4 regions of the Streptomyces sp. NPDC094143 genome follow, and region 4 is predicted to be linked to each of the others. Evidence: riboswitches for the same ligand, from Rfam matches in the RefSeq annotation. Region 4 holds a riboswitch; each other region holds the start of a gene.
The links. A riboswitch is a leader RNA that binds a small molecule or an ion and turns the genes downstream of it on or off. The one in region 4 is predicted to bind cobalamin.
Positions count from the first base shown of each region.

Region 1: linked by a shared signal. The riboswitch ahead of ABTZ58_RS38995 (GHMP family kinase ATP-binding protein) and the one ahead of ABTZ58_RS02035 ((2Fe-2S) ferredoxin domain-containing protein) in region 4 are both predicted to bind cobalamin.
Region 2: linked by a shared signal. The riboswitch ahead of ABTZ58_RS39020 (ABC transporter substrate-binding protein) and the one ahead of ABTZ58_RS02035 ((2Fe-2S) ferredoxin domain-containing protein) in region 4 are both predicted to bind cobalamin.
Region 3: linked by a shared signal. The riboswitch ahead of ABTZ58_RS22915 (cobalamin biosynthesis protein) and the one ahead of ABTZ58_RS02035 ((2Fe-2S) ferredoxin domain-containing protein) in region 4 are both predicted to bind cobalamin.

Region 1 is NZ_JBEOTZ010000079.1:191-5,456, forward strand. It holds gene ABTZ58_RS38965 (STAS domain-containing protein) at 1-315, shown strand, start outside; gene ABTZ58_RS38975 (hypothetical protein) at 965-1,393, opposite strand; gene ABTZ58_RS38980 (hypothetical protein) at 1,406-1,792, opposite strand; partial or broken gene ABTZ58_RS38985 (IS481 family transposase) at 1,851-1,952, opposite strand; gene ABTZ58_RS38990 (ferric reductase-like transmembrane domain-containing protein) at 2,205-3,209, opposite strand; cobalamin riboswitch at 3,423-3,666, shown strand; gene ABTZ58_RS38995 (GHMP family kinase ATP-binding protein) at 3,723-4,586, shown strand; gene ABTZ58_RS39000 (cysteine synthase family protein) at 4,583-5,266, shown strand, end outside.
Region 2 is NZ_JBEOTZ010000079.1:7,406-12,671, forward strand. It holds gene ABTZ58_RS39010 (MDR family MFS transporter) at 1-883, shown strand, start outside; gene ABTZ58_RS39015 (class I SAM-dependent methyltransferase) at 852-1,601, shown strand; cobalamin riboswitch at 1,656-1,837, shown strand; gene ABTZ58_RS39020 (ABC transporter substrate-binding protein) at 1,868-2,911, shown strand; gene ABTZ58_RS39025 (FecCD family ABC transporter permease) at 2,908-4,011, shown strand; gene ABTZ58_RS39030 (ABC transporter ATP-binding protein) at 4,020-4,838, shown strand; partial or broken gene ABTZ58_RS39035 (IS5/IS1182 family transposase) at 4,889-5,019, shown strand.
Region 3 is NZ_JBEOTZ010000018.1:54,236-59,501, reverse strand. It holds gene ABTZ58_RS22920 (cobyric acid synthase) at 1-954, opposite strand, end outside; gene ABTZ58_RS22915 (cobalamin biosynthesis protein) at 951-1,892, opposite strand; cobalamin riboswitch at 1,996-2,134, opposite strand; gene ABTZ58_RS22910 (hypothetical protein) at 2,267-2,488, opposite strand; gene ABTZ58_RS22905 (inorganic phosphate transporter) at 2,521-3,771, opposite strand; gene ABTZ58_RS22900 (class II aldolase/adducin family protein) at 4,083-4,826, shown strand; gene ABTZ58_RS22895 (alpha/beta hydrolase) at 4,898-5,266, shown strand, end outside.
Region 4 is NZ_JBEOTZ010000001.1:460,477-465,742, forward strand. It holds gene ABTZ58_RS02030 (IucA/IucC family protein) at 1-1,518, shown strand, start outside; cobalamin riboswitch at 1,570-1,693, shown strand; gene ABTZ58_RS02035 ((2Fe-2S) ferredoxin domain-containing protein) at 1,756-2,154, shown strand; gene ABTZ58_RS02040 (iron ABC transporter permease) at 2,163-4,235, opposite strand; gene ABTZ58_RS02045 (iron-siderophore ABC transporter substrate-binding protein) at 4,243-5,223, opposite strand; gene ABTZ58_RS02050 (ABC transporter ATP-binding protein) at 5,220-5,266, opposite strand, start outside.

The sequences.
Region 1 (5,266 bases), on a different contig from region 4:
GCCACCGCCACGGACGGCATCCGCGTGCTGACCCTGACCGGGGAGATCGATCACCACACCGGCGACCAGCTGCGCCGCGCCCTGGACGTCACCGGCACCGCCCGGCCCCGGATCGTGATCGACATGAGCCGGGTCACCTTCATGGACTCCACCGGTGTCAACATCCTCATCGCCGCCTACCAGGCCGTGTCCGGGGCCGGCGGCTTGATCCGCCTGGCCGGAGCCACCGACTCCGTCCTGTACGTCCTGCACATCGTCGGCGTCGACGACATCATCGAATGCCTCCCCACCCTGGACGAGGCCCTGGCCGCCTGAGCCGCTCACACCCCTTCACCAGCACCCGGGTGGCTGATGGGCCGCGGGGAAGGCATCCGGGCATGTCACGGAAGCAGGAGAGCCAGGTGCCGCCGGCCACGCCCGCCAGCAGGCCGAGTACGCCGCCCGCGGGAGTAGCGTGCACGAGCCTCCTTGTCCGCGGTCTGACGGCCGCTGGTAGCGAGTGTCGGACTGCGGGGAAGATTGCAGTGAGTGGGGCTGTGGCTTGATCACTGAAATCTTCCATGCGGCGGACTTCCACAGCTGAGACCACTCCGCCCCGCTCGGGGGACCGACTCCCACCCAGCCCGCCCCAGCCCATCGCTGGGGCGACGCTGCCGGAAAGGTGCCAGAACTGCGCAATGCTCCCGCACGACCACGACGGGACGCTGAATGGACTTCCGAGGGCGACACACCCCGGCCGCCTGAGAGATCAGGCATGCCGTGGTTAGGCAGTCACTGTGGTCGCTCATCGAGTCGTTGTTGCCGAAGCGAGGTCCGAAGCTGGTGGCGGGCCGGCCCGCGGGTGCCGGGCCGGCTGGCGTTGTGCGGGACCCTGTTCGTGCTGCATACCGGCATCCAGTGGGAATACCCGCCGCAGGAGCTGGGGAGGTCCGGGCCGCTTGATCCGCATCGGGGGCCGGTCGGTTCAGGCGTCGTCCCGGGCGACGGCCGCGCGGGACTCCTGCGTCATCAGCGGCACCGAGCCGCGCTGCACGGCGCCGGGCCCGGTTCGCCCCAGACCTTGTGGAGCGCCGCGCTCAGCTTGTCGTTCATCGCCTCGCCGAGCCCGGAACCCGTCGGGTACCTCGCGTGTGTCCTGGACGGCGATCACGGTGCCGTTGCGGGTGCCGGTCCACCCGATGGTGGTGACCTTCCAGCGGAGCTGTTTGGCCGCCTTGCGCATCGCGGCCCGGATCAGCTCCACCCCGCCCAGCGCGATGGCTTCCTCATCGCCGAAGTCCACCTGGTAGTAGCCGCCGTACCCGCCGGCGTCCTGCGGGCAGGCCCGGCGCAGTAGGTGAATGAGGGCATCGGCCATGGCGGTGCAGCGCGGGTCCTTCGCGTACGACGGCACCAGAGGGTTCCTTCAGCGCGGGGCTGGCAGGTGGGGCAGCAGCGTGGTGAGATCCCTGCGGACGCGTGCGGCCAGGACGGCCGGGTCGTTCGCGGCCCACTGATGGGCCATGCCGACCGTGTCGGCTCCCTTGGCTCGCGAAGAGTTCTTGTCGGGCAAGGCGCCGCCGGTCACCCGGGCGGTGAAGGTCGCAGGTCCCGGCGGGCGCGGCAGGAACAGCAGTGGCTGGTGCGGGGTGGCATCGAAGTGCCCGAGCCGGGCGGCGGGCTCTTCGTCGAACAACTGCGGCTCGGTCCACAGCCCGACGCTGACCACCAGCCACGTATGGGGCCGGTCCGGGTCGTTGCACAGCCACAAGTCGAACGTGCCAACGATCGCCCTCTCCTCCCACTTCCACACCTTGGCCCTCGGCTTCGTAGCGTCGGCGCCAGGTGTAGAAGCACTGGCGGCTGATGCCGTAGTGGCGGCAGGTGGCGGCGACGTTGCCGCTCACCTCTTCCGCGTGACGCAGTACTGCGAGCCGATGGCGGGCGCGTCTTGCGAGCTCGCGTTCAGTCATGGGGGTCTCCTAGGGACGGGAGACCCACCTGTCAACAACGTCCGTCAGTTTTAGACCTAGCCGCACGCCCGGCGGAGGGTTGCTGCGCATCGACCAAGTTGGCCTGGTCGCACGCGCGTTCAGGCATGCCGAAAATGCGCATGGGCGCTGCCGTGCCGCAGCAGCCGTCCCGGCACACAGCGATCCAGCACGGCCTCAGCACGTCCCCGCCTTCGGGTACCCGTACGAGCCTTCCCGGTCGGCGGCCGGGGATCAATCGGACTCCTGTGCGTGCGGGCTCGTCGTGGGCGGTTCGGCCGGGCGTTCCCTGCCGCCGTCTCGGCCCGACGCCACGACGAGGACGAGCCCCACCACGACGGCCACGGCGGCCACACGGCCAGCGGCCCGCGCCCCCCAGCCCGGCATCGCCCGGACGGACAGCGGTCCGCCCTCCCGGCGTCTTGGCGCGCCCAGCCGTTCGGCCCGCCGGGCGGGTCTCAGCAGGCGCAGCAACAGCATGACGGCGACGGGGAGTTGCAGCAGCCACAGGACGGTGCGCGGCCATTCGCCGTACCAGACGTTGGTGCCGTACAGCAGGGTGTGCCACACGCTCAGCACGTAGACGACGATGACGAAGCGGTGCAGTCGGCGCCAGGTGTTGGCGCCGATGCGGTGGCGGATGTAGAACAACAGGCCCAATGGGATGGCCAGATACAGAGCGCCCTGGCCGAGCGGGATGGCGATCCTGCCGGTTCCGGAGTCGTACCAACCGGGCACGAACGTGTCCGCGAATCCCGCCCACAGCCGCTGGACCCATCCCAGTTGAGCCTCATAGCGCACGAGTTCCGCCGCGAACATCAGCGCGTGCGCGAACATCAGGGCCATCGTGGTCAGGCTGGTGGTGCGGTGCCAGCGTTCCAGCACCTGCCGGGGCACCGGCAGCCGGGTGGGGCGCGGCCCCGACAGCAGCAGGCCCAGCATGACCGTGCCCCAGGCCCACAGCAGGCCAGACCAGCCGAATGCCTGGCTGAGCAGGTACATCCAGTAGGTGCCGGCGTCGTTCATGAACGGCATGACGGCGACCGTCGCCGAGTCACCCGACTCCATGCGGGCGTACAGGAACGCGAAGACCGCCACCGTGACCAGCACAGCCGCGCTCGCGTCGGGGAGTGCCGCGCGCAGGTCGGATCGCAGGACGACGCGCTCGGGCGGGCGCTTGTCACGGGCGGGCGGCGGGTTTGTCGTGCCGCTGTCCTCCGGCGTCGTCTCTGGCAGCATCCTGGGCCTTCCGGGCGCGGTCCTCCGCGGGGAGGTGGGGTGACGTCGACGCACCAGTGTGACGAGCGGGGCCGGGATTACCGAGGGCACATCCAGCCAGAGTCGCTCCCCGGGCCGGCCGGATCGTCTCAAGGTTCTCCGGCGCCGCCACCCGACCGACCGCATCCGGACAACTACGGACGCGCCCTCTGCCGCAGCAGCGGGAGCCGCCCTACGCTGATGTCCGCAGTCGGTTCGAGCCTCCCGGCGTCAGGATCCGGTGGCGCGGCGCAAGAGGGAACCCGGTGGGAATCCGGGACTGTCCCGCAGCGGTGAGTGGGAACGACAGCCGTCAACAGCACTGGGCCCGAGTCGTGCGGGGACCGGGGAAGCGACGGCCGGTAGGTGCCCACCGGTGACCGGTGTCCCCGGTGAGCGAGCCCACGAGTCCGAAGACCTGCCACTGCGCCCGTAGGCGATCTGCGGGCTGTGCATGGTGACCTCGAGGACCGGGTCGGCGGCAAGGGAGGGTTCGTGACGGGCCGTACCGTGTCCGGCGTCTGCCACGGCACGCTGGGCGAGCTGTACCAGGGCCCGCTACGGGCGGGCACGGAGCCGGACATCGCCATCGTGTCGTTCCCCGTGGACCGCCACTCGTGGACATACTTCGCTGAAGGGACCGAGCCGCCGGACGCGCCGCCTCTCGGTGAGAAGGCCGCCCTCGCGGCCCGGCTCTTTCTGGAACACTTCGGGCTCACGCTGCCGCCGGGCCGCTGGAGGGCCCACTCCGACCTGCGGGTGGGCGTGGGGATGGCGAGTTCAACCGCCGACATCGTTGCCACCCTGCGCTGCCTGTTCCGGCTCTTCGCGTTGCCCTACGACATGGACGTGGTCCTGGGCATTCTGGCGGCGGTCGAGCGGGCCGACAGCGTCTTCCTCGACGAGTTCGCGCTGTACCTCAGTGGCCGGCACCGGGTGGTGCGGCGCCTGGGCACGGACATCGGCTTCCACACGGCGTACATCAGCGAACCCGGGACGGTGGACACCACCGCCGTCACCGACCTGCTGCTGGCGCACTACCGGCGGCACGGGGAGGAGTACGAGCGGTGCCTGACCGACCTGCTGAAGGGCTTCGCCTCCGGCGACCCGGCCGCCGTCGCCCGGGCGGCCACCGCCAGCGCGACCCTGTCGCAGAGCGTGCTGCCCAAGACGACGTTCGACAGCATGCTCGCCCACCAGGAGCGGTTCGGCGCCGACGGCATCTTCGTCGCCCACACCGGCTGCCTGATCGGCTACCTCTTCCCCGGCCGCCTGGACGCCGAACAGAAGTCCGACCTCTCCGCCTTCTTCCACTCGCTCGGCCACCAGTGTTCCTTCGCCCAAGGAGGCTACGGGTGATCCACCCCCACATCGCCGACGCCCTGAAGGTCCCCGATCTCGTCCGGCTCACCGACGGCCTCGTCCTGATCCGGTTCGAGTCGATGAAGATCTACTCCGCGCTCGCCGCCGTCCGCCACCTGCTGGAACGGGGCACGATCCGCCCGGGACAGACCCTGATCGACAGCTCCAGCGGCATCTACGCCTACGCCCTGGCGCTGGCCTGCCATCGATACGGCATGCGCTGTCACATCGTCGCGTCCACCACCGTGGACACCACCACCCGCGCCCAGCTGGAGATCCTCGGCGCCACCGTGGAACAGGTCCGCCCCTCCAAGAACCTCAAGCTGGACCAGGAACTGCGGGTGCGGCGGGTCAAGGAGATCCTCGCCGGCCAGCCCGACTGGCACTGGATGCGCCAGTACCACGACGACGTCCACTACCTCGGTTACCACGAGGTCGCCGACCGGATCACGGCCGCGTTCCCTCGGGCCGCGCTGACCGTCGTCGCAGGGGTGGGCTCGGGAGCCTCCACGGGCGGGCTCGTGGAGCGCCTGCGCGCCACCGACCCTTCGGTGCGCCTCGTCGGCGTCCAGCCGTTCGGCAGCGTCACGTTCGGCAGCCAGGACCACCACGACCCGGAGGCGATCATCGCCGGCATCGGGTCGTCGATCGTCTTCGACAACGTCCGTCACCACTTC
Region 2 (5,266 bases), on a different contig from region 4:
CGCCAACAAGGCCTACCTCGTGCACGGCGTGGACGACGAGCGCCGGCCCGTGTTCCTGTCGGCGGGCAACGCGGCGCTCAACGCGGGGATGGCGGTGGGGCCGGTGGTGGCGGGGCCATTCGTGCTGTCCTCTCCGGGCTGGCTGTTCGTGGCCGTCACAGCGCTGTTCGTCCTGGTCACCGCGGGCCACGCCCGCCTCCCTGACCTCAAGGCCGGTCAAGAGCCGGGTCCGGAGCCAGGCGCAGGCGCGCGGGGGTTGCTCGCCGGAGTGGCGGTGTTGCCCTTCGCCGCCAACGCGCTCGCTTTCTACCTGTACTTCCACTTCCAGCACTTCCTGGCGGTGTACGCCGTCGAGCGGGCGTCCAGCGCGTTCTACAGCCTGGTCCTGCTGCTCTGCTTCACCCTGGTCATCGTCGTCCAGCCCTTGGCGTCCGGTCTGATCCGGCGCATGCCCTATGCGACGGCCCTCACGGTCGGCTTCACGGGCCTGGCGGCCGGGCTGGCCGTGCTGGCGGTCGGCACCCGGCCGGCCCTGCTGGCGGGCGGAACCCTGATCACTCTGGGTGACATTGTCCTCTTCTTGAAGAACGACCTGGAGGCACTGCGCCGCAGCCGGCGCTCGGACGCCGTGGTCTTCGGCCAGCAGCGGCTGGCCGCGGGACTCGGTGCCTGTGCCAGCGGAGTACTGGGCGGGCAGCTCTACAGGCTCACCGGCCACGCCGGAAACGACGGCTGGTTCTGGCTGCTGGCCGCCGTGCAGTGCCTGCTGCTTCCCGCCGCACTGCTGGCGTTCCGCGACCGCACACCGCACTGCCACCCGCACGATGACGACGAAGGAGCACTGAAGCCGCATGACACGGACGGGCGGGTTCCAGGACGATGACTTCTGGACCGAGTTTTACGACTTCCTCTTCTCCGAACAGCGCTACGCGCAGGCCGAGGACCTCCTCAACACCTCTCCCCTGCTGGCCTTCCCCGCAGGCGCCCGGGTGCTGGACCTGTGCTGCGGCCCCGGTGTGTTCACTGTTCCGCTCGCCCGCCGCGGCCACGACGTCACCGGGGTCGACCTGAGCCCCGCCATGCTGGACCGGGCGCGCAAACGGTCGGCCGACGCAGGCGAGCGGGTCACTTATGTACAGGCCGACGCACGCGCATACGAGGCGCCCGGCTGCTTCGACGTCGTCCTCAACATGTTCACCTCCTTCGGCTACTTCGAGGATCCGGCCGATAACGCCCACGTACTGCGCACCATGTACACCTGCCTGGCCCCCGGCGGGATCCTGGTCCTGGACCTGGCCGGCAAGGAACTGCTGGCCCGCAAGGTCACCCCGCCGAAGGTGGTGCAGCGGGGTGAGGACCTGATGGTGCAGACCGACACCGTGCTGGACGACTGGGCGAGGTTGCGCAGCGACTGGGTCCTGGTCCGGGGCGAGCGGATCACGCGGGCCAGCCTGGTGTGGTTCGTGTACAGCGCAGTCGAGTTGCGGCGGATGGTCGAGGAGGCGGGATTCAGCCGGGTGGAGGTCTTCGGCGGCTTCGACGGCCGCCCCTACGACGAGAACGCCGAACGGCTGATACTGCGGGCAGTGCGCGAGGCGTGAAGGCCGCGCAGGGGCGCTCGGGCATGTTCGCACGCCCTTTTGGCCGCTTGTCGGCAGACCGTAGTATCAGCGGGTCATCACCGCGACGGGAGACAGGAAGCCGGTGCGAATCCGGCACGGTCCCGCCACTGTGACCGGGGAGTGCACCCTTCAACACGCCACTGCGTGCCGCGCGGGAAGGCAAAGGGGAGCGTCGATCCGGGAGTCAGGACACTGGCCTGTCGCGGGCCCGTTCCGAGGAGCGCGGACTCCCCAGGAGGCTTCACGTGTACGACGGCACGTCCCGTCCCCCGCTGTTCACCCCTGCCCGCCGACGCCGTGCCCTGCGCGCGACGGCCGCGGCCGTGGCACTGTCGGCGTCACTGCTGACCGCCGGCTGCGGATCGTCTCAAGACACCGCCCAGGACACGAAAGCCACGGCCCCGGCGGCCGGCGGCTTCCCCGTCACCGTCGACAACTGCGGCGTGAAGACGACGTACGACAAGGCGCCCGAGCGTGTCGTCACCATCCACCAGCACCCGGCGGAACTCATGCTCTCCCTGGGCCTGAAGGACCGCATGGTCGGCACCGCCTTCCCCGACTCCGCCGTCCTGCCCGAGCTGAAGAGGGATTACGAGTCCATCCCCGAATTGGCGAAGAAGGAGCCGTCCTTCGAGACCGTCCTGGAGGCCGAGCCGGACCTCGTCTACGGCGGCTACGGCAGCGCCTTCGCCGAGCACGAGGGCCGCTCCCGCGAGGCGTTCGCCGACGCCGGCATCGACACGCACCTCAACGGCGAGTACTGCGGTAAGAAGCGCGTGACGATGCAGGACACCTACGACGAGGTCCGCAGCGTCGGCAAGGTTTTCGGCGTACCCGACCGCGCGAACAGACTAATCGCCGACCTTCAGGCACGGGTCGACAAAGCCACCAGCGCCGTCAAGGGCAAGCCCCAGGTGTCCGTGTTCGTCTACGACAGCGGCGACAAGACCGCCTTCACCGCGGGCGGCAAGAGCCTGGGCACCGAACTGATCCGTCTGGGCGGCGGCCGAAACGTCTTCGCCGATCTCGACGCCGTCTTCGGTGACGTCTCCTGGGAGCAGGTCGTCGAGCGCAGACCAGAAGTCATCGCGATCTACGACTATGCGGGCGCCGGAAGCGTCGAGCAGAAGAAGAAGTTCTTGCTCGCTCAGCCCGCTCTGAAGGACGTGCCCGCCATCAGGAACAAGCGGTTCGTCGTGCTGCCGCTGACCGCGACGCTGGTGGGCGTGCGGTCCGCCTACGCGGTGGAGGACCTGGCGCGCGGCATCCATCCCGAGAGCTTCGCGTGAGGGCCCCGGTCACCGAGACCGCCGCCGGGCGGGCCGTGCGACCGGAGAAGTGGGACAACAGGCGGGTCGGTCCGGCCGGTTTCACCGTCACGCTCGTCGTCCTGGCCGTCCTGCTGGTGGTCTCCGCCACGGCGGGCTTGGCGATCGGTTCGGTTCAGGTGCCGCCCGGCCAGGTGTGGGGCATCGCGACGCACGCGCTGGGCGCCGACTGGGTGGAGCCGGACTGGTCGCGGGCGCGGGAGACCATCGTGCTGGACGTCCGCGTGCCACGCGTCCTTCTCGGGGCCGTGGCCGGCGCCGGACTCGCGGTCGTGGGCAGCGCCCTGCAGGCTCTGATCCGCAACCCGCTCGCCGAGCCCTACCTGCTCGGCGTCTCCTCCGGGGCATCGCTGGGCGCCGTCGTGGTGATCGTCTTCGGCGTTTCGGTGTTCGGGCCGGTGTCGCTGTCCGTTGCCGCGTTCGCGGGCGCGCTCGGCGCACTGCTGCTCGTCTACACAACCGCCCGCACCGGTGGCCGGATCACCTCCGCACGGCTGGTCCTGTCCGGAGTGGCCGTCGCCGCGGTACTGACCGCGGTACTCGATCTGCTGCTGCTGACCAACGACCGGGGCAACGAGGCCCGCGCGGTCCTCGCATGGACCCTCGGCGGCCTCGGCGGCGTCAGCTGGGACACCCTGTGGCTGCCCAGCGCCGCCCTGCTGGTGGGCATCGCCGTCCTCATGGTGCAGGCCCGCAACCTGAACCTCCTCCTCGCCGGCGAGGAAGCCGCCACGACCATGGGTCTGGACGTGGCCCGCTTCCGCGCCCACATGTTCATCCTGCTCTCCCTCGTCACCGGCGTCCTCGTGGCGGCGTGCGGGCCGATCGGCTTCGTTGGGCTGATGCTGCCGCACATCGTCCGCCTGGCCGTCGGCGGCGACCACCGCCGCGTCCTGCCCACAGCCGCGCTCGGCGGCGCGGTCTTCCTCATCTGTGCCGACATCGCCGCACGCGTCGTCGCCGCCCCCATGGAAATCCCCGTCGGCGTGCTCACGGCCCTGTGCGGCGGCCCGTTCTTCCTGTGGCTGATGCGACGCGACGCACGGCAGACCACCCACTAAGGAGGGGCATGACCGCCACCGAACTCATCATCGACGGCGTCACCCTCACCGCCGGCGCCCACCGCCTCATCGATGACGTCTCCGTGACCGCACGCCCCGGCGAAGTCATCGGGGTCGTCGGCCCCAACGGCAGCGGCAAATCCAGCCTGCTGCGCGCCGTCTACCGCGTCCTGCGTCCCGCGGCCGGCCACGTCAGGGTTGACGGAACCGATGCTTGGTCGCTGCCCGTGCGCCGACTGGCCCGAACCGTGGCGGCAGTGGTGCAGGAGTCGGGCGCCGACTTCGACCTGTCCGTGCGCGAGGTCGTCGCGATGGGCCGCACCCCGCACAAGCGGCTGTTGGATGGGGACACCCCCGAGGACGCAGACCTGATCGAGAAGGCCCTGGATGCGGTGGACGCCACCGACCTGAGCCACCGCACCTTCAACCAGCTCTCCGGCGGTGAACGCCAACGCGTCCTCATCGCCCGCGCGCTGGCTCAGCAACCGTCCTTGCTCGTCCTGGACGAGCCCACCAACCACCTCGACATCCGGCACCAGCTGGACATCCTGACCACGCTGCGCCGCCTGCCGGCCACGGTGCTCCTCGCCCTGCACGACCTCAACCTGGCCGCCTATTACTGCGACCGCCTCTACGTCCTGCGCGACGGCACGGTCACCGCCGCCGGCCGGCCCGCCGACATCCTCACACCCCACCTACTGGACGAGGTCTACGGCGTGACCAGCGAGGTCACCATCCATCCACGCACGGGCGCACCCCAAGTGACCTTCCTCCCCCGCGAGCCACACCCGGCGGGCTCGGCCAACGGGGATCACTCCTTGTCGTGACGGCTGGATGTCGCGGTCGGAAGCGGTGATCACGGAGCAGGGCGGTGTCGGTGGACTCCACGGTCGTCCGGGCCCACCAGCACGCTGCCGGAGCACTCAAAGGGGGGCGGCCCACTCCGGCGAGCCCGCCGATCACGCGCTCGGACGCTCCCGCGGCGGGCTGAGCACCAAGGTCCACCTGGCGGTACCGGGTCCTCGCCGGCGAACTGCTGCGGGTCTTGGACTTCCAGCCGCCAGACCACCCAGTCGAAGTCCTCCCACTTCTTCGCCCTCTTCGCGCTCTGAGCCACTGCCCCGCCCTCCGCCTGCCCGTTGCTGGTTGAGGCCAGTACACCAGCGCAGAGAGCGGGTCAGGCCGAGTTCGCGCGGCCCGGCCCCGGATGAGCGAAACCGCTGAAGTGGGCGCGCCGGGCGTGTCCTTGTGCGTG
Region 3 (5,266 bases), on a different contig from region 4:
CAGCCAGTCCAGCGCGCGGACCGTCCCTCGGGTGCCGGGCACGATGACGAGGTCGGCGTCGGCCAGCTCCTCCGGCCGGTCCACGAACCGCACCACGACACCGGGTTCGGCGGCCAGCGCGTCGACGTCCGTGAAGTTGGACATGAGGGGGACCGCGCACACGGCGACACGCAGCACGTCCTGTCCGACGGGCGGCGCGACGACGGACTCGCGCACCGCACCGCGCAGGGACACCCGCAGCCCGTCCTCCTCGTCGATCCCGAGCCCGTGCCGGAAGGGCAGCACGCCGTACGTCCGCCGCCCCGTGAGGCCCTGGAGCATCTCCAGCCCGGGCTCCAGCAGGGAGACGTCCCCGCGGAACTTGTTGACCAGGAACCCGGCGACGCGCTCCTGGTCCTCGCGGGACAGCAGCGCCACCGTCCCGAAGAACGAGGCGAAGACACCGCCCCGGTCGATGTCGCCCACGACGAGCACCGGGAGCCCGGCGTTCCGGGCGATGCCCATGTTGACGATGTCGGTCCGCCGCAGGTTGATCTCGGCGGGAGAACCGGCCCCCTCACAGATCACCGCGTCATACGTGCCCCGCAACTGCTCCAGACAGTCCAGCACCGTCCCGAGCAGCTTCCGCTGCCGCCCGCCGTGGTAGCCGCGCGCGCTCATCTCGCCGACCGGCTTGCCCAGCAGCACGACCTGACTGCTCTGCTCGCCACCGGGCTTGAGCAGCACGGGGTTCATCAGCGCGGTCGGCTCGACCCGGCAGGCCTGTGCCTGCATGGCCTGCGCCCGCCCGATCTCGGCGCCCTCCCGCGTCACGAAGGAGTTCAGGGACATGTTCTGCGCCTTGAAGGGCGCGACCTTGACGCCCTGACGCACCAGCCACCGGCAGATCCCGGCCGTCACGACGCTCTTGCCCGCGTCGGAGGTGGTCCCGGCGACGAGAAGCCCACCGCTCATGACGTACGCCCCTTCGTGATGTGGCGCGCGGCGACACAGACGCCGAGCGCGAGCCAGCCGACGCGGCGGGACAGCCGCACGGCCCGTTCGACGTCCCGGATGCCGACGCCCCGCCCCGCCTCGTTGAGCACGGGCCGGTGCTCCACCCGCCCGCCGTACGACAGGGTCCCGCCCAGCCGCACCCCGAGCGCCCCCGCGAACGAGGCCTCCACGGGGCCGGCGTTGGGGCTCGGGTGCTGCGCGGCGTCCGCCCGCCAGGCGCGCACGGCGCCGCGCGGATCCGGCCCGGCCAGCGTCGCCAGGACGGCCGTCAGCCGCGCCCCCGGCCACCCCATGACGTCGTCCAGCCGCGCGGAGGCCCACCCGAAGCGGCGGTAACGGGCCGACTTGTGCCCGACCATGGCGTCCAGGGTGTTGACGGCCCGGAACCCGAGCAGCCCCGGCACCCCGCCCAGGGCCCCCCACACCAGTGCCCCCACCACCGCGTCGGAGGTGTTCTCGGCGACGGACTCGACCACGGCCCGGGCAATGCCGTCGGCGTCCAGGGCCTGCGGGTCGCGTCCGCACAGATGCGGCAGCCGCGCCCGGGCCGCCTCGACGTCGCCCGCCTCCAGGGCACGTCCGATGGTCCGCGCCTCGCGCGCGAGTGAAGTCCCCCCGACGACGGCCCAGGTGGCGGCACCGGTGAGCGCGACGGAGGCGACGGCGGAGGACCGCACCGCACGCTGGGCGACAGCCCCCAGCGCGACGGCGCCTGACGCGCACACCCCGGCGTGCAGCGCGCCCCACCCGCGGTGGTCCCGCCACACCACTCGTTCCACGGCACCCGCGGCCCGCCCGAACGCGGCGACCGGATGCCCTCGGCGGGGGTCGCCGAGCAGCAGGTCACCGATCAGGCCGGCGGCGGCACCGTACGCGAAGACGCGACCGGCACCCATGGGGTCAGCCGCCCAACGGGGCAGGCAGGGGTGGGGTGCTGAACCTCGATCGGCAGCCGCGCATGGCGATACGTGTCCTCACTCAGGGTGTCCGCGCCCTGGTTCGACGTGACCGGCGGTGAGAGTTCCTGGCTCCCGGGGATGGCTACCCCGGTGACAGTGGCGGGACCGCGCCGGACTCGCACCGGCTTCCTCTCCTGCCGCCGTACTGGCCCCGGAAGTCCACCACGGGCGCGAACCGCCGTCAACTTGCCCTTGACCTGCGAGGGGAGAGTGTGGAGAACCCCACACCGTCCCTTTCGCACACACGACGACCGGGCGGCACGGGACCGAGGTCCCGTGCCGCCCGGCGGACACGATGTGCGGTCGGGCCGTCAGGCCACGATCAGGTAGATGCCGTACCCCACGGCCGCCGCGCACGCGGCGAAGCACGCGTAGGCGCCCGTCACCGCCAGGCCCGCGGACCCGCCCTGCGCCACCGCCCGTTCGCGGCGCGACAGACCGGTGATGCCGAGGGTGAACAGCCCCACGAGGGCCACGGTGACCACGAGGCTGACGCCGAAGACGGAGCCGAGCGCCGCCCAGTCGATCTTCATCTCTGCTTCTTCCTTGTAACCGGTGGGCGGGGTCAGACCGTGGTGGTCGTGGTGGGCGTCCGCTCGGCGGCCGCCTGGGCGGGGAACGTCGGGACGTCGCCGGCCGTGGGGCCCGCGGGCGGCGGCGTCACCGCGGCCATCGCCGCGGTCACCACGCCGGCCGGCTCCTCGTCGGCTTCGGCGCCGGCGTCGTTGACGTTGGTGTGGTCGACGACCTCACGCCGGGAGAGCTTCCAGATCGCCGCGGAGGAGGCGACGAGGAAGACGGCCACCACGGCGGTGCCCCAGTTCCCGAAGCCGGTGACGTACTCGGCGAGCGCGCCCACCAGGGCGGCCGCCGGCAGGGTCAGGCCCCAGGCGACGAACATCCGCGTCGCGGTCGACCAGCGGACGACACCGCCCTTGCGGCCGAGGCCCGCGCCCATCACCGCGCCGGACACGGAGTGGGTGGTGGAGAGGGAGAAGCCGAGGTGCGAGGAGGCCAGGATGACCGTGGCCGCGCTGGTCTGGGCGGCGAAGCCCTGCTGCGGCCGGAGGTCGGTCAGGCCCTTGCCCATGGTCCGGATGATGCGCCAGCCGCCCAGGTAGGTGCCGAGCGCGATCGCGATGCCCGCGGAGAGGATGACCCACATGGGCGGGTCGGAGTCGGGGGCGACGGCGCCGCCGGCGACCAGGGCCAGGGTGATGACACCCATCGTCTTCTGCGCGTCGTTGGTGCCGTGCGCCAGGGAGACCAGGCCCGCCGAGGCGATCTGGCCGGCCCGGTAGCCCTTCTCGGACGCCTTGCCGTCGGCCTTGCGGCCCAGCGAGTACGTCAGCCGCGTGGCCAGCATCGCCGCGACGCCCGCCACCAGCGGGGCGGCGACCGCCGGGATGAGCACCTTGGTCACCAGCACGTCGCCGTGCACCGCGCCGACGCCCGCCGAGGCGATCGTGGCGCCGATCAGACCGCCCATGAGGGCGTGCGAGGAACTGGACGGCAGGCCGACCAACCACGTCAGCAGGTTCCACAGGATCGCGCCGACCAGGGCGGCGAAGATGACTTCGGGACGGATGCCGGCCTCGTCGACGAGGCCCTTGGAGATCGTGTTGGCGACTTCGACGGACAGGAAGGCGCCGACCAGGTTCAGGACCGCGGACATGGCGACCGCGGCCTTCGGTCGCATGGCGCCCGTGGAAATGGTCGTGGCCATCGCGTTCGCGGTGTCGTGGAAACCGTTCGTGAAATCGAACGCGAGTGCGGTTACCACCACAATCGCGAGGATCAGCGAGAAGCTTTCCATTTACCCAGGCAATCGTTCGAGGTCATTGGCTGGACGAACGTAAGTAACCCGAGTGAACGGAAGATGAACTGGGAGGGGCGCATGGGTGTCCACAACGGGGGTTTGACGTTCCGCCCCGCTGTGAGACTCCCCACGCCCCCGCGACCTAGGCGCCCCCCGCGAACGTCTCAGCCGATCGAGTGACCCGTCGAGGACGTTCCGTCACCGGTGCCCGGTGCCCGGTGCCCGGTCTTCGGTGCCGCCCGGCCGGAGCCCCATCGGATACAAGCCGCACGGCCGTGTGCCGGGCCTCCGCCTGGCAGGATCGCCGCATGGCTGAGCAGCGAGACGACGAGCGGGACAGGCGGGACGTCCGGGGCGGCGGAGAGGACGCGGGCCAGGCGCGCGCCTCCTCGCGGCGCAGGAGCGTACGCCCCGAGGAGGCACGCGCCTGGGAGGAACTCGTCGCGACGGCCCGCCGCACGGTCGCGGAGGGACTCGTCGTCGGCACGTCCGGCAACGTCTCGGTGCGTGTCGGGGACACCGTCCTGGTCACGCCCTCCGGCGTCCCCTACGACCGCCTCACGCCCGGCGACGTCACAGGCGTCGACCTCGACGGCCGGCAGGTCCTCGGCACCCTCGTCCCCACCAGCGAGCTGCCCATGCACCTGGCCGTCCACCGCACCACCGACGCCCGTGCCGTCGTGCACACCCACGCCGTGCACGCCACGGCCGTGTCCACGCTCGTGACCGAGCTGCCGCTGATCCACTACATGGCCGCCGCGCTCGGCGGACCCGTCCGGGTCGCCCCCTACGCCACGTACGGCACCGACGAGCTGGCCGCGCACATGCTGCGCGCCCTCGCCGGCCGCTCCGGCTGCCTCCTGCAGAACCACGGCACCGTCACCTACGGCGCCACCCTCGACCAGGCCTACGACCGCACGGCCCAGCTGGAGTGGATGTGCCGCCTGTGGCTCACCGCCACGTCGGTGCCGGGCCTCACACCGAGCCTGCTGTCCGGTCGGCAACTGGCGGAGGTGCGGGAGCGGCTGCGCGGCTACGGCCAGCGGTCCTGACCCGGCGCGCGACGTCACCCCGCCGCCGCCTCCCACTGGTCGCCCGCGCACCCCGCCGGGACACTGGAGCCGTGCGCACTGTCAGAGCGACGGCCGCTGCCGTCACCGCCGCGCTAGGGGCCGGCGCCGCCGCGGTGGCGGCCGGCCGGCTCGCCAGCGACGCCGCGCTCAAGGCGCCCGCGGGCCGGCCGCTGCCCACCGAACCCCGGCTCACCGTGCACGGCACCGCCGCCGGGCGGATCACCCTCACCCGGGACCTGGCCGCCCTGCGGCCCGGCCGCTACGGCCTGTCCGGCGACGGCTCCCACGCGATCGTCGGCCCCGTCCTGGCCGGCGCCCCGCCCTCCGCCGACACCGTCGTGCGCCGTCTGGAGAGCGTGACGCACGGCACCCTGGAACCCGGCGACAAGGTCTGGCTCACCCCCAACGTGCACGTCGGC
Region 4 (5,266 bases):
CTCATGCCCCCGCCCGCCGACGACGACTCGGCCCACGGTGACGACCCGGCCATCGGGCGTCTCGCCGACGCGTACGCCGCCGTGCCCCTGCTCAACTGCCTGCTGCGCGAGGTCGCCCGGCCGGTGCGTGAGGAGGGCGGACACCGCGTGTACCACCTGCCCGGCGGGGACCGCCTGCTGCGCGTGCGCGCAACCCGGCGGCCCGCGGCGCCCGAGGTCGAGGCGGGGGGTGCCTGGCGGCGCCTCGGCCACACCGAGCTGGTCGACCTGGTCGCCGGGGAACTGCGCCGGCGCACCGGTCTGGACAACCCCGGCCTGCCCGCCGAGATGACCGACAGCCGCGACGTGGTGGCCGCGCTGCTCGCCGCCCGCGCCGGGACCACCCCGCCCGACGACCTCTACCAGCGGTCCGAGCAGTGCCTGCTCACCGGCCACACCCACCACCCCGCCCCCAAGGCCCGCGGCGGCGGCCCCGCCGCGGCCTGGCTGCCGTACGCGCCCGAGGCGTACGCCCGCTTCCCGCTGGTCCTGCTCGGCCTGCGCGAGGACACCGTCGTGGAGGACGGCGACACCGCCGCCCTCGACGCCCTCGGCACGGCCCCGCCCGGCTACCGGCTGCTCCCGGCCCACCCCTGGCAGCTCGGCCTGGCCGCCCGGGAGCTGGCCCCCGCCTTCGCGGACGGCAGACTCCTCCGGCTCGGCACCACGGCCTGCGACACCTGGCCGACCGCCGCGATCCGCACCCTCTACGTCCCCGGGCGGGACCTGTTCCTGAAGTTCAGCCTGGACGTGCGCATCACCAACGACATCCGCCGGCTCTGGCGCCACGACCTGCTCGCCCTGCGCCGGACCGACTCCGCCACGAGCGCGGCCTTCGCGGCGTACGACGGCCCGCCCGGCTGGCTCGGCGACCGCGGGTACCGCACCGGATGCTTCGCCTTCGAGGCCCTGGCCGTCCTGGTCCGCGACGGCTTCGCCGGCCGCCTCGTGCCCGGGGCGACCCCGCTGCTCGCGGCCGGTCTCGTCGAGGGCTTCGACGGCAACCCGCTCGACCGGGTCACCCACCCGGAGGCCTGGTGGGAGGCCTATCTGTCCCACGCCGTGCCCCCGGTCCTGGCGGCCTTCGCCGGGCACGGCGTCGTCGTCGAGGCCCATCTGCAGAACACACTGGTCGCCGTGGACGCCGACGGCATGCCCGTGCAGGTGCTGTACCGGGACGCCGAGGGCGTGAAGCTGCTGCCGGACGTGGAGCGCGCGGCCGGCTGGGAGCGGCTGGTGTACTGCCTGGTCGTCAACCACCTCACCGAGATCGGCGGCGCCCTCGCCGAGCGCCGGCCCGGGTTCGACCCCTGGCCCGCCGCCCGGCGCGAACTCGCCCGGCACGACCTGCCGGAGATCCCCGCCCTGCTCGCCTCCCCGACGCTCCCCGCCAAGACGAACCTGCTGCTGCGCTGGACGGGCGCGGACGGCGCCGACGCCCGCTACCTGCCGCTGCCGAACCCGCTCAGGCGGTCCTGACCCCGTCACGGCCCCGTGGAATGATGACCGGCGACAAAGGCGACGGCGGACGAGGAAGCCGGTGTGAATCCGGCGCGGTCCCGCCACTGTGATCGGCGAGCCGGTCCCGACATGCCACTGCCCGCGAGCGGGTGGGAAGGCCGGGACCGGCGTCGACCCGAGAGCCAGGAGACTCACGCGGTCGCCTCCTCCACGGACCACCGGGGCGGATCTCCCCGGAGAGAGGGCAGGTGCGGCATGCCCGCGACGCCGGCCGGCGAACCCCTGGACGACACCCCGAGCGGCCCTCCGCCGTGCCGCATCGTGGTGTGCCGCGACTGCTGCTGCGGCAGCCCCAAGGTGACCGGCGTCGACCACGCGGCCCAGACCGAGCGCCTGCGTGCGGCGGCGCCCGTGCGGGTCTCCGACTGCCTCGACGTCTGCGACCAGGCCAACGTGGTCGTCGTGCAGCCGTCCGCCGCGGGCCGGGCCGCCGGTGCCAGGCCGGTCTGGCTCGGCCTGGTCAACGACCCGGACGCCACCGAGGACGTCGTCTCCTGGGTCCGCGCAGGCGGCCCGGGCGTCGCCCCGCTGCCGGACATCCTCGGCCTGTACGTCTTCAGCCCCCGGGCGCGACGGGACGGCGACCGCCCCTGACACCGGCCTCAGACCGCCCTCCGGCTCCGGACCAGCAGCCACAGGAAGTACGGGGTGCCGATCACGGCCGTCATCAGGCCGGCGCCCAGCTGGGCCGGGGCGATCACGGTCCGGCCCAGCAGGTCGGCCGTGCCGACGAGCGCGGCGCCGAGCAGCACGGCCACCGGCACCACCCGCACGTGCCGCCGGCCCACCAGGGCCCGGGCCGCGTGCGGCGCTACCAGGCCCACGAAGCCGATGGTGCCGGCCGAGGCGACGGCGGTCGCCGCGAGCAGCACGCCCACCACCAGGAAGCCGAGCCGGGCCCGGGGCAGTCCGAGCCCCAGCAGCCGCGGGGTGTCCCCGTCCAGCGAGACGAGGTCCAGCTCGGTGCGCCGGGCGACCGCGACGGCCAGCCCCAGGGCCAGTACGAGCGCGACGGGCACGACGTCCGCCGTGGTCCGCCCGTACGTCGAACCGGACAGCCAGGTCAGCGCCTTCGTGGCGTTGAACGGGTCGGTGAGCACGATGAGCAGGCTGATCAGGGCCGTCGACCCGGCCGCCACGCCGATGCCGACGAGGACCAGCCGGCTCTGCTGGTAGCCGCCGCGGGCGGCGAGCCCGAAGACCAGGGCGGAGGCCAGCGCCGCGCCCGCGAAGGCGGCCCCCGCGACGCCCCAGGAGCCGGCGGCGGGCACGGTGGTCACCAGCAGCACGGCACCGAGCGCGGCGCCGCCCGAGACGCCCAGCACCCCGGGCTCCGCCAGCGGGTTGCGGGTCACGGCCTGCACCAGCGTGCCGGCCAGGGCGAGCGCGGCGCCCGCGCAGAGTGCCGCCAGCACCCGCGGCACACGGGTGTCCAGGACGAAGGAGACGGTCTGACCGGCCCGTCCCAGCGCCCAGTTGGCGACATCGCCGAGCAGGAGCTTTGCGTCGCCCAGCAGGACACCGGCGAGGGCGACGGCGACGACCACGGCGGCCAGGGCGGTCACCGTGGCCAGGAACGCCGTCCGGCCGGGGACGCGCAGCCGGTCCGGTGCCTCCACCCCGGCCGTGTCCTTCAGCCGCAGGGCCGTCGCCACCAGGAACACCGCCCCGACCAGGCTGGTGACGATGCCGGTGGGCACGCCGACCGCCGTGTCCGCCGGGATCAGGGCCCGCAGCAGCACGTCCGAGCCGAGCACCAGCGCCGCCCCGGCAAGCCCCGCCGCGGGCAGCGCCGCCCGCGCGCGGGTGAAACCCCGGAACCGGCGGGCGAGCGGACGGACCAGGGCGGGCGCGCACAGCCCGACGTAGCCGAGCGGGCCGGTGAGCGTGACGGCCGCCGCGGACAGCAGCGCCGCCAGCACCACCACCGTGACGCGGGTGGCGTGCACCGGCACGCCCAGCCCGCGCGCCGCGTCGTCGCCGAGGGCGAGCGCGTCGACCCGCCGGGCGACCAGCAGCAGCCCGGCGAGCCCCACCAGGGCGACGGGCAGCATCTGCAGGACGCCGTCGAAGCCGTTCTGGCCGATGCTGCCCTGGTTCCACTGGTAGAGGCCCTCCGTCTGCTGCGGGAACAGCAGCAGCAGCCCCTCGGTGAGGGAGTTCAGGCCCAGCGCGAGCGCGGTGCCGGCCAGCACCAGCCGTACGGTGCCCGTGCCGAGGCCGGACAGGGCGAGCACCACGGCCGCGGCCACCAGCCCGCCCGCGAAGGCCACGCCCGAGGAGGCGAGCAGCGGCAGGGAGACGCCGGTCGCGCCGACCAGCCCGAGCGCCAGGTACGAACCGGCGTTCACCGCGAGGGTGTCGGGCGAGGCGAGCACGTTGCGGCTGACGGCCTGCAGGACGGCGCCCGCGATGCCGAGGACGACGCCGACCAGGATCCCCGCGGCCATGCGCGGCAGCCGGGAGGCGATCACCACGGACGCGTCGGCCGGATCGGCCTGCCCGGTCAGGGCCTTGAACACCTGCGCCGGCCCGACGGCGGCGGTGCCCTGGGTGATGTCGACGACCGCGAGGGCGGCGACGAGGAGGACGAGTCCGGCCGTCACCGCGGACGCGCCCGACCGGGTCGCGGCCGCCGGGGGACGGACGGCGGAGGGCGCTTCGGCGACGGCCATGGGGGCGTTACTTCGTCAGCGCGCCGACGAGGGCGTCGATGTACGCCTCCATCGAGCCGGGACCGCCGAACATCCAGATGCCGTCGGGCAGCCGGTGCACGTCGCCGGCCTTCACGAACGGCAGGGAGCTCCACACGGCGTTCTTCTTCAGCTGCCCGGCGAACGGGTTGCTGGCCTTGTCGCCGTCGTTGCCTATGTAGGCGAACGCGGTGTCCTCCGGCAGGGCGGTGAGGCCCTCGACGTCGGTGGTGCCGAGGCCGTACGCCGGGTCGCCCTTGACCTTCCAGGCGTTCCTCAGGCCGAGTTCCTCGTTGACGGACCCGATGAGGGAGCCGCTGGTGTACGGACGGATGGAGACCTGGTTGGACGTCACGTACCCGTCGGCGAAGGCGACGGGGCTGCCGCCGAGCTTCGCGCCGGCGAGGGTCTTGCGGCCCGCGGCGACCTTGCTCTCGAAGCTCTCGCGGGCGGCCTCGGCCTTGTCGGTGGTGCCGGTGGCCTTCGCGATCAGGTCGAGGTTCTTGAACATCTGCCCGATCTGGTCGGAGGCGTCGGCCGACTTGATCTCCAGGACGGGCGCGATCTTCCGCAGCTGCTTCACGGCCGCGTCCGGCAGGTCCGAGCTGGCCACGATCAGGTCGGGGGAGAGCGAGGCGATGGTGTCCGTGCTCGGCTCGCCGCGCGTGCCGATGTCCTTGGGCTCGTTCCTCAGCGGGACGGCGGTGTCCCAGGTCCTGTAGCCCTTGACGTCGGCGACGCCCACGGGGTCCACGCCGAGGGTGAGCAGGCTCTCGACCTCGTTCCACTCGGTGGCCACGACCTTCTTCGCCGGGCCGTCCAGCTTCACCGTCGCGCCGGTGGAGTCGGTGAGGCTGATCGCCCCGGTGGTCTTCTTCGTGCTGTCGGCGGCCGGCTCGGTGGTGCCGCAGGCGGCGAGGGTGAGCGCCGCGGCGGTGGTGGTGGCCGCGGTGAGCAGGAGACGTCTCATGAGGTGGTGCCGAGCCTTTCGCTTCGGGTGGTGCGGGTGTGGT